One region of the Nocardioides houyundeii genome, then DNA from elsewhere that is predicted to be linked to it. Evidence: predicted binding sites of a transcription regulator. Region 1 holds the regulator's gene; the other holds the start of a gene.
The links. The regulator HrcA, encoded in region 1, represses chaperone genes, less so after heat shock. The targets are predictions, from matches to a motif close to TTGGCACTCGNNNNNNNCGAGTGCCAA.
Positions count from the first base shown of each region.

Region 2: the regulator HrcA is predicted to act here: its motif matches at 4,077-4,103, upstream of groES (co-chaperone GroES).

Region 1 covers NZ_CP025581.1:2,466,436-2,472,531, forward strand. The annotation lists gene C0R66_RS11820 (16S rRNA (uracil(1498)-N(3))-methyltransferase) at 1-263, opposite strand, end outside; gene dnaJ (molecular chaperone DnaJ) at 272-1,447, opposite strand; gene hrcA (heat-inducible transcriptional repressor HrcA) at 1,484-2,509, opposite strand; gene C0R66_RS11835 (MBL fold metallo-hydrolase) at 2,642-3,391, shown strand; gene C0R66_RS11840 (hypothetical protein) at 3,453-3,698, shown strand; gene C0R66_RS11845 (DUF3097 domain-containing protein) at 3,755-4,621, shown strand; gene hemW (radical SAM family heme chaperone HemW) at 4,639-5,859, opposite strand; gene C0R66_RS11855 (AMP-dependent synthetase/ligase) at 5,967-6,096, opposite strand, start outside.
Region 2 covers NZ_CP025581.1:2,868,252-2,874,347, reverse strand. The annotation lists gene C0R66_RS13715 (MBL fold metallo-hydrolase) at 1-356, shown strand, start outside; gene C0R66_RS13710 (hypothetical protein) at 509-1,129, shown strand; gene C0R66_RS13705 (hypothetical protein) at 1,209-1,445, shown strand; gene C0R66_RS13700 (glycoside hydrolase family 3 protein) at 1,475-2,830, shown strand; gene C0R66_RS13695 (THUMP-like domain-containing protein) at 2,864-4,048, opposite strand; gene groES (co-chaperone GroES) at 4,298-4,594, shown strand; gene groL (chaperonin GroEL) at 4,680-6,096, shown strand, end outside.

The DNA of each region.
Region 1 (6,096 bases):
GGCAGCGCCTGGACCACGGTGAACCACGGCCCGGTCCGGGCCACGCTCTGCCGGTCCTCGACCCGCACCGCCAGGGAGCGCTTGCCGGTCGCGGTGACCTCGCCGGTGACCCGGAGCCCGGCCCCGTCGGTGAGGACGAGCCGCTCCCCGGCTCGCAGCCGACGTACGGCGACGGCGTGGTGGGCCTCGTCCCCGGTCACCTCGACGGTGTCGCCGGGTCGGACGTCGACCAGGGTCGGCACCCAGTGGACCGGCAGGGACACGACAACCCTCAGTGCGCGTTGAAGGCGTCGCGGAGCCGCCCGAAGACGGACTTCTGCGAGTCCTTGACGGTGCCCTCGGGGGACTCCTCGCCACGGATCGCGGCCAGCTCGCGCAGCAGCTCCTCCTGGCGGGCGTCCAGCCGACTGGGCGTCTCGACGACCGTGGTGACGATCAGGTCGCCGCGGCCACCGCGCAGCCCCGGGACGCCGAACCCGCGGATCACCTGCTCGGCACCGGACTGAGTGCCGGCCGGCACCTCGAGGTCGAAGGTGGTGCGCAGGTCGGGGTCCTCGGAGGCCAGGTCCGCCTCCAGCAGCGGCAGGGTCAGGCTCGTGCCGAGCGCTGCGGCCGTCATCGGCACCGAGACGGTGCAGTGCAGGTCGTTCCCGTTCCGGATGAAGGTGGCGTGCTCGGCCACCCTGATCTCCACGTAGAGGTCGCCGGCGGGCCCACCACCGGGGCCGACCTCGCCCTGTCCGGCGAGCTGCACCCGCGTGCCGTCGTCGACGCCCGGCGGGATCTTCACGTTGAGGGTGCGGCGCGACCGGACCCGGCCGTCGCCACCGCACTCGCGGCAGGGGTCGGGGATGATCGTGCCGAAGCCGCGGCAGGCCGCGCACGGGCGCAGGGTCCTGATCTCGCCGAGGAACGAGCGCTGCACGTGGGCCACCTCGCCGGCTCCGCGGCAGGTCTCGCAGGGCACCGGTGTACTGCCGGGCGCGGCGCCCGCCCCGTGACACGCGGTGCAGACCACGGCCGTGTCCACCTTGATCTCGCGCGTGACGCCGAAGGCCGCCTCCGCCAGCTCGACCTCGAGGGCGATGAGGGCGTCCTGCCCGCGTCGGGTGCGGGGTCGCGGACCGCGGCCACCGGCCTGGGCGCCGGGTGCGCCGCCGCCGAAGAACGCGTCCATGATGTCGGTGAACGAGAAGCCCGCACCCTGGCTGAACCCGCCGGCGCCGCCAGCCCCGAAGGGGTCGCCGCCGCGGTCGTAGTAGGCGCGCTTCTGGGGGTCCGACAGCACCTCGTAGGCGGCCGAGACCTCCTTGAACTTCTCCTGCGTCTCCGGATCGGGGTTGACGTCCGGGTGCAGCTGCCTGGCCAGCCGGCGGTAGGCCTTCTTGATGGCGTCGCCGTCGGCGTCGCGGGCGACACCGAGCAGCTCGTACAGGTCCTGGCTCACACTTCGTCCTTCTCGTCTGTCATCTGCATGGGGGGCTCAGGCCTCGTCGAGGATGCGCGACACGTAGCGCGCGACAGCCCTGACGGCCGCCATCGTCCCGGGATAGTCCATCCGCGTGGGCCCTACGATGCCCAGGCTCGCGAGCGCGTCGGGGCCGGCACCGTAGCCGGTCGCGACCACGCTGGTCGCCGCCAGCTCGCTGTAGGGACCTTCTGCTCCGATGCGCACCGTGACGGCGCCGCCACTGGTGGCCTCGCCGAGCAGCTTCAGCAGCACCACGTGCTCCTCCAGGGCCTCCAGCAGGGGACGCACGGCGGTCTCGAAGCTGTCGCCGTAGCGCGCCAGGTTGGCCGCACCGCCCACCGCCACCCGCTGGTCGCTGCGGTGGTCCGACATGGCCTCGGCCAGGGCGTCGACGACGGCGGCGACCAGGGGCCGCTCGGGCTCCGCGACCTCGTCGGGCAGGGCGGCCAGCGCGGTTCCGGCATCGGCGATCCGCTGGCCGCCGGCGGCCCCGTTGACCCGGGTGCGCAGCTCCGCGAGCAGCTCGTCGTCCAGCGTCAGCCCCTCGGTGTCCACCAGCCGCTGCTCCACCCGGCCGGTGGACAGGATCAGCACCACGAGCAGCCGGGTGGGCGCCAGCGCGACCACCTCGACGTGGCGGACGGTGCTGCGCGAGAGCGTGGGGTACTGCACCACTGCCACCTGGCGGGTGAGCTGGGACAGCGTCCGTACCGAGCGCTGCACCACGTCGTCCAGGTCGACTGCGCCGTCGAGGAAGCTTGAGATCGCGCGCCGCTCCGCGGCACTCATCGGCTTCACCGTGGTGAGCCGGTCCACGAACAGGCGGTAGCCCTTGTCGGTGGGCACCCGGCCAGCGCTGGTGTGAGGCTGGTGGATGAAGCCCTCGTCCTCCAGTGCCGCCATGTCGTTGCGCACCGTCGCCGGAGACACGCCGAGACCGTGACGTTCCACCAGCGCCTTGGAACCCACCGGCTCCTCGGTCGCCACGTAGTCCTCCACGATGGCACGCAGGACGGCGAGCTTGCGGTCCTCCGACACTGGGTCACTCCTCGTCGAGATGATGGGGTTCGAGCTGATGGGCAGGCAGGGCACGGGACCGGTACGACTGGCACTCCGGGCCCGCGAGTGCCAAGTCTACTAGGCGCGCCACGCGGGACTAGGCTCGCCGCCATGGCTGAGTTCACAGAGGTGGCACACCGCGTGTGGGTGGCACGGTACGCCCAGCACGACGTCAACGTCGTCGTGGTGGCCGGTGCGGACGGCGTGCTGCTGGTCGACACCGGTGAGTCCGAGGCGGTGGGACGCGAGATCGCCCGTGACGTGCGGGGCCTCGGAGCGGGCGAGGTCACCGCGGTGGTCAACACCCACGACCACTTCGACCACGTCGGCGGCAACCCGGCCTTCGCCGGTGTCCCGGTCCATGCCCACGAGTCCGCCGCGGTGGTCGACGTCACCCACCCCTTCTCCTCGGTCCGGGTCCTGGACCTCGGGGGCCGCACGGTCGAGCTGGTGCACCCGGGTCGGGGCCACACGTCCGGCGACACCGTGGTGCGCGTGCCGGACGTCGACGTGCTGCTCGCCGGCGACCTGGTCGAGGAGTCGGCGCCGCCCTCCTACGGTGAGGACTCCTGGCCGTTCGAGTGGCCGCTAGCCCTGGACGTGGTGCTGAGCCTGACCACCTCCGCCTCGGTCGTCGTGCCCGGACACGGAGCCACGGTGGACCGCGACTTCGTGGAGCAGCAGCGGGCCGAGATCGGCATCGTGGCCGAGACCATCCGTGACCTCGCCGGTCGCGGGGTCCCGGTGGTCCAGGCTCTGGGCGCCGGCTCCTGGCCGTTCCCCGCGGAGGCGCTGGGTGAGGCGGTCGCACGTGGCTTCGAGCAGCTGCCACGCAGCCAGAAGCGCCTGCCCCTGGTGTGACTGCCCTGCTCCGACTGCCCGGGTGTGACTGCCCCGGGGCCGCGCTGGGTACTCGCCTGACATGAGCCAGCCCCCCGAGATGCCCGACGCCCCCTCGAGCAGCGGTGACGCCACCGCCGACGACGAGAACGGCACCGCCCCCGAGCAGCCCAACCTGGCCGGGGTCGACGACGACCAGCTGCCGGAGGACCTGCGGCCGGAGGAGAACCCGCTGGCCCGGCCCCTGGACCCGGACGACCCGACCACCCGCAGTCCCGAGGAGCTGGACCTGCTCGGGGACGAGGATCAGGAGCCCGGGCAGTCCTGAGCCGCTCCCCGGCGCGTCGGCGTCGCCCGGGGTGACCGGGTGCCTAGCGTTGGCTGGTGCCTTCCTCCACTGATCGCCCCACTGACCGATACGGCTCCGACGTCCTCGCCACCGACTGGCGCAAGCCCGCACGCGGTCGTGCCACCGAGCACGCCGCGGAGCTGGGTCTGGTGGTGGAGGAGGTGACGACCCAGTGGTGCGGGGAGATCGTGGCGATCGACCGCGACCTGCGCACGCTGACCCTGGAGGACCGGCGCGCCAAGCGGCGCACGTTCCCGATGGGGCCGGGCTTCCTGCTCGAGGGTGCACCGGTCGTGCTGACCCCGCCCGTGCAGGTGGCGACCCCGGCCAAGCCGACCCGGACCGCGTCCGGCTCCGTCGCGGTGCACGGGGTGAAGGCCCGGGTGGCCCGGCAGAGCCGGATCTTCGTGGAGGGCCGGCACGACGCCGAGCTGGTGGAGAAGGTCTGGGGCGACGACCTGCGGATCGAGGGGGTCGTCGTGGAGTTCCTGGGAGGCGTCGACGACCTCGCCGACCACCTGCTCGACTTCAAGCCGGGACCGGACCGTCGGGTGGGGGTGCTGGTGGACCACCTGGTGCCGGGCTCCAAGGAGAGCCGCATCGCCCAGGGCATCATGCGCTCGCAGGTGGGCAAGCACGTGCTGATCGTGGGCCACCCGTTCATCGACATCTGGCAGGCGGTGAAGCCCAGCAGGCTCGGCTTCTCGCGCTGGCCCGACGTTCCCCGGTCGATCGACTGGAAGAAGGGCACCTGCCAGCAGCTCGGATGGCCGCACCGCGACCAGGCGGACATCGCCCGGGCCTGGAAGCACGTCCTCGGCGCCGTACGCGGCTTCCAGGACCTCGACCCCTCGCTGCTCGGCCGGGTCGAGGAGCTCATCGACTTCGTCACCGCGCCCTGAGGGGCGGCTGGTCCTGGTCAGTCGGGCAGCAGCTCGCGCACGACGCCGTCAGCCAGCAGCCTGCCCTCACGGGTGAGCACCAACCGCTCCCCCTCCAGGACCGCCAGGCCCCGGTCCAGCACGGTCGGGATCCTGGCACGGCCCGCCGGATCGAGCACTGCGCGGTCCAGTCCCTCGCGCAGCCTCAGCTCCAGCAGGACCCGTTCGGTGTGGCGGTCCTCGGCGGTCAGCACCTCCCGGCCCTGCCCCGGGCTGCTGCCCTGGGCCAGCCGCTGACCGTAGGCCGCGGGGTGCTTGACGTTCCACCACCGGACTCCGCCGACGTGGGAGTGCGCGCCGGGACCGACGCCCCACCAGTCCCCGCCGGTCCAGTACAGCCAGTTGTGCCGGCAGCGGCTGCGCTCGCGCCGCGCCCAGTTGGAGACCTCGTACCAGTCGAACCCGGCCGCGGAGAGTCGCTCGTCGGCAAGCAGGTACTTGTCGGCCAGGTCGTCGTCGTCGGGCATCGGCAGCTCGCCGCGACGGACCCGTCGCGCCAGCGCGGTCCCCTGCTCGACGATGAGGGAGTACGCCGAGACGTGGTCGGGGTCGCTGGCCAGTGCCGCCTCCAGCGAGGTCGCCCAGTCCGCCATCGACTCCCCCGGCGTGCCGTAGATGAGGTCGAGGCTGAGCTCCTCGAAGCCTGCCGCACGCGCCCACTGCACCGCCAGCGGCACTCGCAGCGGGTCGTGCGTCCGGTCCAGCGTCGCCAGCACCGCGGGCACGGCCGACTGCATGCCGAACGAGAGCCGGGTGAACCCCGACTCGCGCAGCAGCGCCAGGTCCGCTGCGCTCACGCTGTCGGGGTTGGCCTCGGTCGTCACCTCGGCGTCGTCGGCCAGGCCGAACTCCGAGCGCACGGCGGCGAGGATCCGGCCCAGGTCGCCCGGCGGCAGCAGCGTGGGGGTCCCTCCGCCGAAGAACACGGTGGAGACCGGCCGGTCGACGGACCCGAGGACCCGGCGGGCCAGCCGTAGCTCGGCGATGGCCGCATCGGCGTAGGAGGAGACCGATGCGCCGGTCACGTCACCGAGCTCGGTGGCGGTGTAGGTGTTGAAGTCGCAGTAGCCGCAGCGAACCCGGCAGAACGGAACATGCACGTAAAGGCCGAAGGGCCGGTCGGCGGCACCGAGCAGGGCTGCCTCCGGGAGGGCGCCGTCGGCGGGGACCGGCTCGGCGGAGAGTTGGACGGATGGCACGCCTCCATCCCACCACGGCGTGGGAAAGAGGGCCCAATGGCGACATGACGAACGGGTGCCGGCAGCTCAGCCGGCACCCGTCGTCACAGGTGGTGAAGGGTGCTGGGTCAGGCGTACATCTTGTCGATGACGTCGGTGTAGTTCTTCTGCACCACGTTCCGCTTGACCTTCATCGAGGGAGTCAGCTCACCGGACTCCACGGTGAGGTCGTGGTCGAGGAGCTCCCACTTCTTCACG
Region 2 (6,096 bases), 400 kb from region 1:
TGCTCCACCCCGACGACCGTCCGCTGTGGGAGCTGGTCCACCCCGACGAGCTGTGGGACGTGGACCTGAGCGACGGCCAGGTGATCGAGGTGGCCGGCACGGCCCTGACGGTGCTACACACCCCGGGGCACGCTCCGGGAGCCGTCTGCTTCTGGGTGCCCGAGCTCGGCTGCGTCTTCACCGGCGACACCCTGTTCCAGGGTGGTCCGGGCGCGACCGGTCGCAGCTTCAGCGATCGCGCCACCCTGGAGGCCTCGATCCGCTCGCGACTGTGGGAGCTGCCCGACGAGACGGTGGTGCACACCGGGCACGGGAGCGACACCACGATCGGGGCCGAGCGCGCACTCCTGGGCTGAGGCTGCGTCGCCCCCGACCTCCTCGGTTGTCACGCAGGTCACACCCGGATCTACGGCAATTACTACATATTGTCGTAGATAGGTACTACGATTCGTAGTAGATCGATGGCCGGGGTGGACTGGCCGTCACCGATGGGAAAGGACCCATCATCATGCGCGCAACTCTCGACAAGCTCCTCTCCGGCATCGGCCTGCTCCTCGCCCTCGTGCTCCTGGTGGCAGGCGGCCTCATGACCTGGGCCACCGTGTTCATCGGAGACCAGGTCAAGGAGCAGTTCACGGCCCAGGACATCACCATGCCGACCCAGGAGGCGATCGACGGGCAGGTGGCCGCCAAGGGCATCTCCGCCGAGGACGGCGAGGCCCTGGAGGAGTTCGCGGGGGAGACCCTGGACAACGGCCCCGCCGCCAAGGCGTACGCCGACCACTACATCCAGGCGCACATGAACGGCCAGGGTGCTGCGCTCGCCGGCGAGCCGGTCACCTACGAGGAGGCCAGCAACAAGGGTCGTGAGCTCTCCGCGGCGCTCGCCGAGACCAAGGACGCCAGCGAGGAGCAGGTCGCCGAGGCCCAGGCCTGGATGGACCTGCGCGAGTCGCTCTTCATGGGGAACACCCTCCGCGGTCTGCTCCTCTACGGATACGCCTTCGCCACCATGGGCACCATCGCAGGAATCGCGGCCGTCGCCGCCTACGTCGGCGCGGCGCTCTTCCTGATCCTGGGCCTGCTGGGGCTCGTCCACTCGCGCAGGGTTGCCCGCGCGGAGCTCTGAGAGGGGCTCAGTGAGGATCGACTCACCCGCCACGGCGGGTGGGTCGATCTGCGTCTGCAGGCCCCTAGACTCGCCCCCCATGAGGACTCGGGGGGCGATCGCGGTCGTCGCCGCCCAGGTCCTGGTCTGCGTCGGTGCCGCCGGCTGCTCGACCGAGGCCCAGATGCGCTCCGGGTCCGCGCTGGTGACCCACGTCTCCGCCGTGACCCGGGGCGATCCCGAGCCCACCGCCCCCGGGCCCGGCTCGGCCTGGCCGAGGGGTGGGGGCCCACCGCGGACGAGCTGGACGAGGCCGCGACCCTGGTCGGTGACCTGACGCTGACACAGCTGGCCGGCCAGGTGCTGGTGGCCGACTGGTCCGGCACCCGCCCTCCGGTGGAGATGGTCCGCGACCTGCACCTCGGGGGGGTGATCTGGTTCTCGGGCAACATCACCTCCGCCGACCAGGTGCGTCGGGCCAACCGGGCACTGCGCCGGGCCGACGACCGGCCCTGGCCCCTGCTCGTCGGGGTCGACCAGGAGGGCGGCCTGGTGGAGCGGGCCGGCGGCGTGGTGACCGGCCTGCCCAGCTTCATGACCGGAGGTGCCGCGCGTCGCCCGGAACTCACCCGGGCCGCGACGGCTGCCACGGGTCGGGAGCTGAGGGGCCTGGGGTTCACCGCGAACTTCGCACCGGTGGCCGACGTCACCGTGGGTGCGGCCGATCCCACGATCGGTACCCGCGCCGCCTCGTCCGATCCGGCGCTGGTGGCCGAGCAGGTGCTGGCGGCGGCCCGGGGCTATGCCGACGCCGGACTCGTCAGCACCCTGAAGCACTTCCCGGGCCACGGCTCGGTGCGGGAGGACAGTCACGTCACGCTCCCGGTGCAGCCGCGCAGCCTGGCGCAGCTGCAAGGGCGTGACCTGGTCCCGTTCCGGGACGCCGTCGCGGCCGGCAGCTCCTCGGTGATGGTGGGCCACCTGGACGTGCGCGCGGTGGACCCGGGCGTGCCCGCCTCGCTGTCGCGGGACGTGGTGACCGGGCTGCTGCGCACCGATCTCGGCTTCGACGGCCTGGTGGTCACCGACTCCCTCGCGATGACGGCGGTCACCCGGTCCTACGGACCGGCGCGTGCCGCGGTGCGTGCCCTGCGTGCGGGCGCCGACGTGCTGCTGATGCCGGCCGACCCGGTCGTGGCCCGGAACGGCATCGTGGCCGCCGTACGACGGGGCGACCTGACACGGCGCCGCCTCGAGCAGGCCGCGGCCCGGCAGGTGGCCCTGCTGCTGCACCACCGCGACGCCCGCGGGGCCCCGCCCGGGAGTGCCCGCCCCCAGGCGCTGGCCTGGTCCCGGGCCGCGGTGACGGTGCTGTCCCGCACGTGCCAGGGCCGGCTGGTGGGCAGGCGGGTGCAGCCGGTCGGAGACCGGGACGTGGTCGCCGCCTTCACCGCGGCGGCGCGGTCGGCAGGGCTGCGGGTCGGTCCCCGCGGCACCCGGGTCGCGCTGCTCCGGAGCGCCTCGAGGTCCGTGCGGGCGGACGTCGCCGTGGCGGTCGGGGCGCCCTGGGTCCTGGCCGGGTCGAGCGCGCGTCACCTGGTCGCCACCTACGGCACCACTCCGGGCGCCATGCGCGCGCTGGTGGAGGTGCTCCTGGGCCGGCGTCCCGCCCCGGGACGGGTGCCGGTGGAGGTCGCCGACGTCCCTGCTCGTGGCTGCTGAGCCGCGGCTGCTGAGCCGAGACCCGGGAGAGGATCAGAAGGGGCGCACCAGCAGGGCCTTGCCGGCGCCCGCGACCCGGGTCAGCACCACGGTCGCCTCCTCGTCGCCCGTCAGGGCCAGTCGCTTGCGCAGCTGCTCGGGGATGATGTCGACCCCGCGCTTCTTGATGGTGATCGGGCCGATGTTGCGCTCCACCAGCGCCTGGCGCAGCAGCTTCTCCTTGAAGGGCAGCTCGTCGAGCACGTAGTAGCTGCGCATGAAGGGGCTGCGGAAGGACTTGTCGGAGGTGACGTAGGCGATGTGCTCGTCCAGCAGCCCGCCGTCGACGCCGGCGGCGACCGCGGTGACGAGCCCGGCCCGGATCACCGCGCCGTCCGGCTCGTAGAGGTGGGCGCCGAGCTCGCGGACCGGTCGCTCCCGGCCGGCGTAGGGGTCGTCCTCGGAGGTCAGCGACGCCAGCCCGCCGCCGGTGATCACCGTCGCCCGGTGTCGGGTGGTGGCCAGCCCCGGCGACCAGAGCGCGGCCTCCTTGACCTCCCCGTGGTCGCTGACCCACTCGGCCTCGACGCCCTCGGGCACCAGGGTGTGCGGGATCCCGGGTGCCACCTTGACCACCGCGGTCCTGCGCAGCAGGTCCTCGACGAAGGGCCACGGCGGGGTCCAGCCGTGCTCGTCGAAGACGCGGCCACGTGCTCCGCGGCGCGCCGGGTCGGCGAAGACCGCGCCGAAGCCGTCGAGCTCCAAGGTGGTGGCGTCCACCGCCATCACCGCCCCGGCGAGGCCGAGCGCGGCCAGGTTCGCCTCCGCCATGGCCACGCGCACCGGGTCGGAGTCCACGCCGGCAGCCGTCAGCCCGGCCCTGGCGAAGGCGAGCAGGTCGCCGCCGATGCCGCAGCCCAGGTCCACCACCGAGCTGGGCTGGGCGGCGGCCAGCCGGGCGGCGCGGTGGTCGGCGACGCGGCGTCGGGTGGACTGCTCCAGGGCGTCCGGGGTGAAGTAGAGGCGGACGGCCTCGTCGCCGAACTTGGGCACCGCCCGGACCCGGAGCTGCACCTGGGTGAGAGCGGCGCTGGACCGCTCGGGGTCCGGCTCGATCTTGCGCACCGCGGCCGCGGCACGCAGCGGATCGCCGTCCACGTCGGCGTAGGCATGGGTGGCCCGGTCGAGCAGTCGCTGGCCGGCGTCGGTGAGCAGCCAGCGGAAGGTGTCTAGGTCCACCTGCCCATCCTGTCAGCGTCGGGGGCCGCTGGCACTCGATCGGGGGGAGTGCTAACGTGAGCACTGGCACTCTCCCAGTGAGTGTGCCAGCGCCGGGACCGACCCGCGACCCCCGCGACGGCACGGGTCCTGACCGGCGAAGCAGACATTGCACGACATCGCACGACAGTGGAACCAGACATCGCATCACAGCACCGTGCAGACGCACGGGTGCACCCGAACAACGTGGAGAAAGTGGAGGTCGACACTGTGTCGGTCAACATCAAGCCCCTCGAGGACCGCATCGTCGTCAAGCCCCTCGACGCCGAGCAGACCACGGCTTCTGGCCTGGTCATCCCGGACACCGCCAAGGAGAAGCCCCAGGAGGGCGAGGTCGTGGCCGTGGGCCCCGGTCGCTTCAACGAGGACGGCGACGAGCGCATCCCCATGGACATCTCCGTGGGCGACAAGGTCATCTACAGCAAGTACGGCGGCACCGAGGTGAAGTACTCCGGCCAGGAGTTCCTCATCCTGTCGGGCCGCGACGTGCTGGCCATCGTTTCCTGATCTTCTGCCCGGGCGCCGCGCGCAGGCGTGCCAGTGATGGCACCCGCTGCGCGGCGTCCGGGCATTCCCCTTCCTAAGGAGCCACATGCCCAAGATCCTTGAGTTCGACGAGAACGCTCGTCGCGCCCTCGAGCGCGGAGTCGACAAGCTTGCCAACACCGTCAAGGTGACGCTCGGCCCCAAGGGCCGCTACGTCGTCCTGGACAAGAAGTGGGGCGCGCCGACCATCACCAACGACGGTGTCACCGTCGCCCGTGAGGTCGAGCTCGACGACCCGTTCGAGAACCTTGGTGCCCAGCTCACCAAGGAGGTCGCCACCAAGACCAACGACGTCGCCGGTGACGGCACCACGACCGCCACCGTGCTGGCCCAGGCGATGGTCCACGAGGGCCTGCGCGCCGTGGCCGCCGGAGCCAACCCGATGAGCCTCAAGCGGGGCATGGACGCCGCGGCCGAGGCCGTCGGCGACGCCCTGCGTGAGGCGGCCCGTGAGGTCGAGACCCGTGAGGACATGGCCTCGGTGGCCACGATCTCCAGCCGCGACGCCCACATCGGCGACCTCCTGGCCCAGGCCTTCGACAAGGTCGGCAAGGACGGCGTGATCACGGTCGAGGAGTCCAACACCATGGGCACCGAGCTGGAGTTCACCGAGGGGATGCAGTTCGACAAGGGCTACATCTCGGCCTACTTCGTCAGCGACCCCGAGCGGATGGAGGCCGTCCTGGACGACCCCTACATCCTGCTCGTCCAGGGCAAGATCTCCTCGGTCTCCGAGCTGCTCCCGCTGCTGGAGAAGGTGATCGCTGCCGGCAAGCAGCTGTTCATCCTGGCCGAGGACGTGGAGGGCGAGGCGCTCTCCACCCTGGTGGTCAACAAGATCCGCGGCACCTTCAACGCGGTCGCGGTCAAGAGCCCCGCGTTCGGCGACCGCCGCAAGGCCATGATGCAGGACATCGCCACCCTCACCGGTGGTCAGGTCGTCGCTCCCGAGGTCGGGCTCAAGCTCGACCAGGTCGGCCTCGAGGTGCTGGGCCAGGCCCGTCGCGTCGTGGTCACCAAGGACAACACCACGATCATCGACGGTGCCGGTGACGCGACCGAGGTCGAGGGCCGCGTCAACCAGATCAAGGCCGAGATCGAGTCCAGCGACTCCGACTGGGACCGCGAGAAGCTCCAGGAGCGTCTGGCCAAGCTCGCCGGCGGCGTGTGCGTGATCAAGGTCGGTGCACACACCGAGGTGGAGCTGAAGGAGAAGAAGCACCGCATCGAGGACGCCGTGTCCGCGACGCGTGCCGCGATCGAGGAGGGCATCGTCGCCGGCGGCGGCTCCGCCCTCGTCCACGCGGTGTCGGTGCTCGAGGACAACCTCGGTCTCACCGGTGACGAGGCGATGGGCGTGCGGATCGTTCGCAACTCCGCCGACGAGCCGCTGCGCTGGATCGCCGAGAACGGTGGGGTCAACGGCTACGTCGTCACCACCAAGGTCCGCGAGCTCGGAGTGG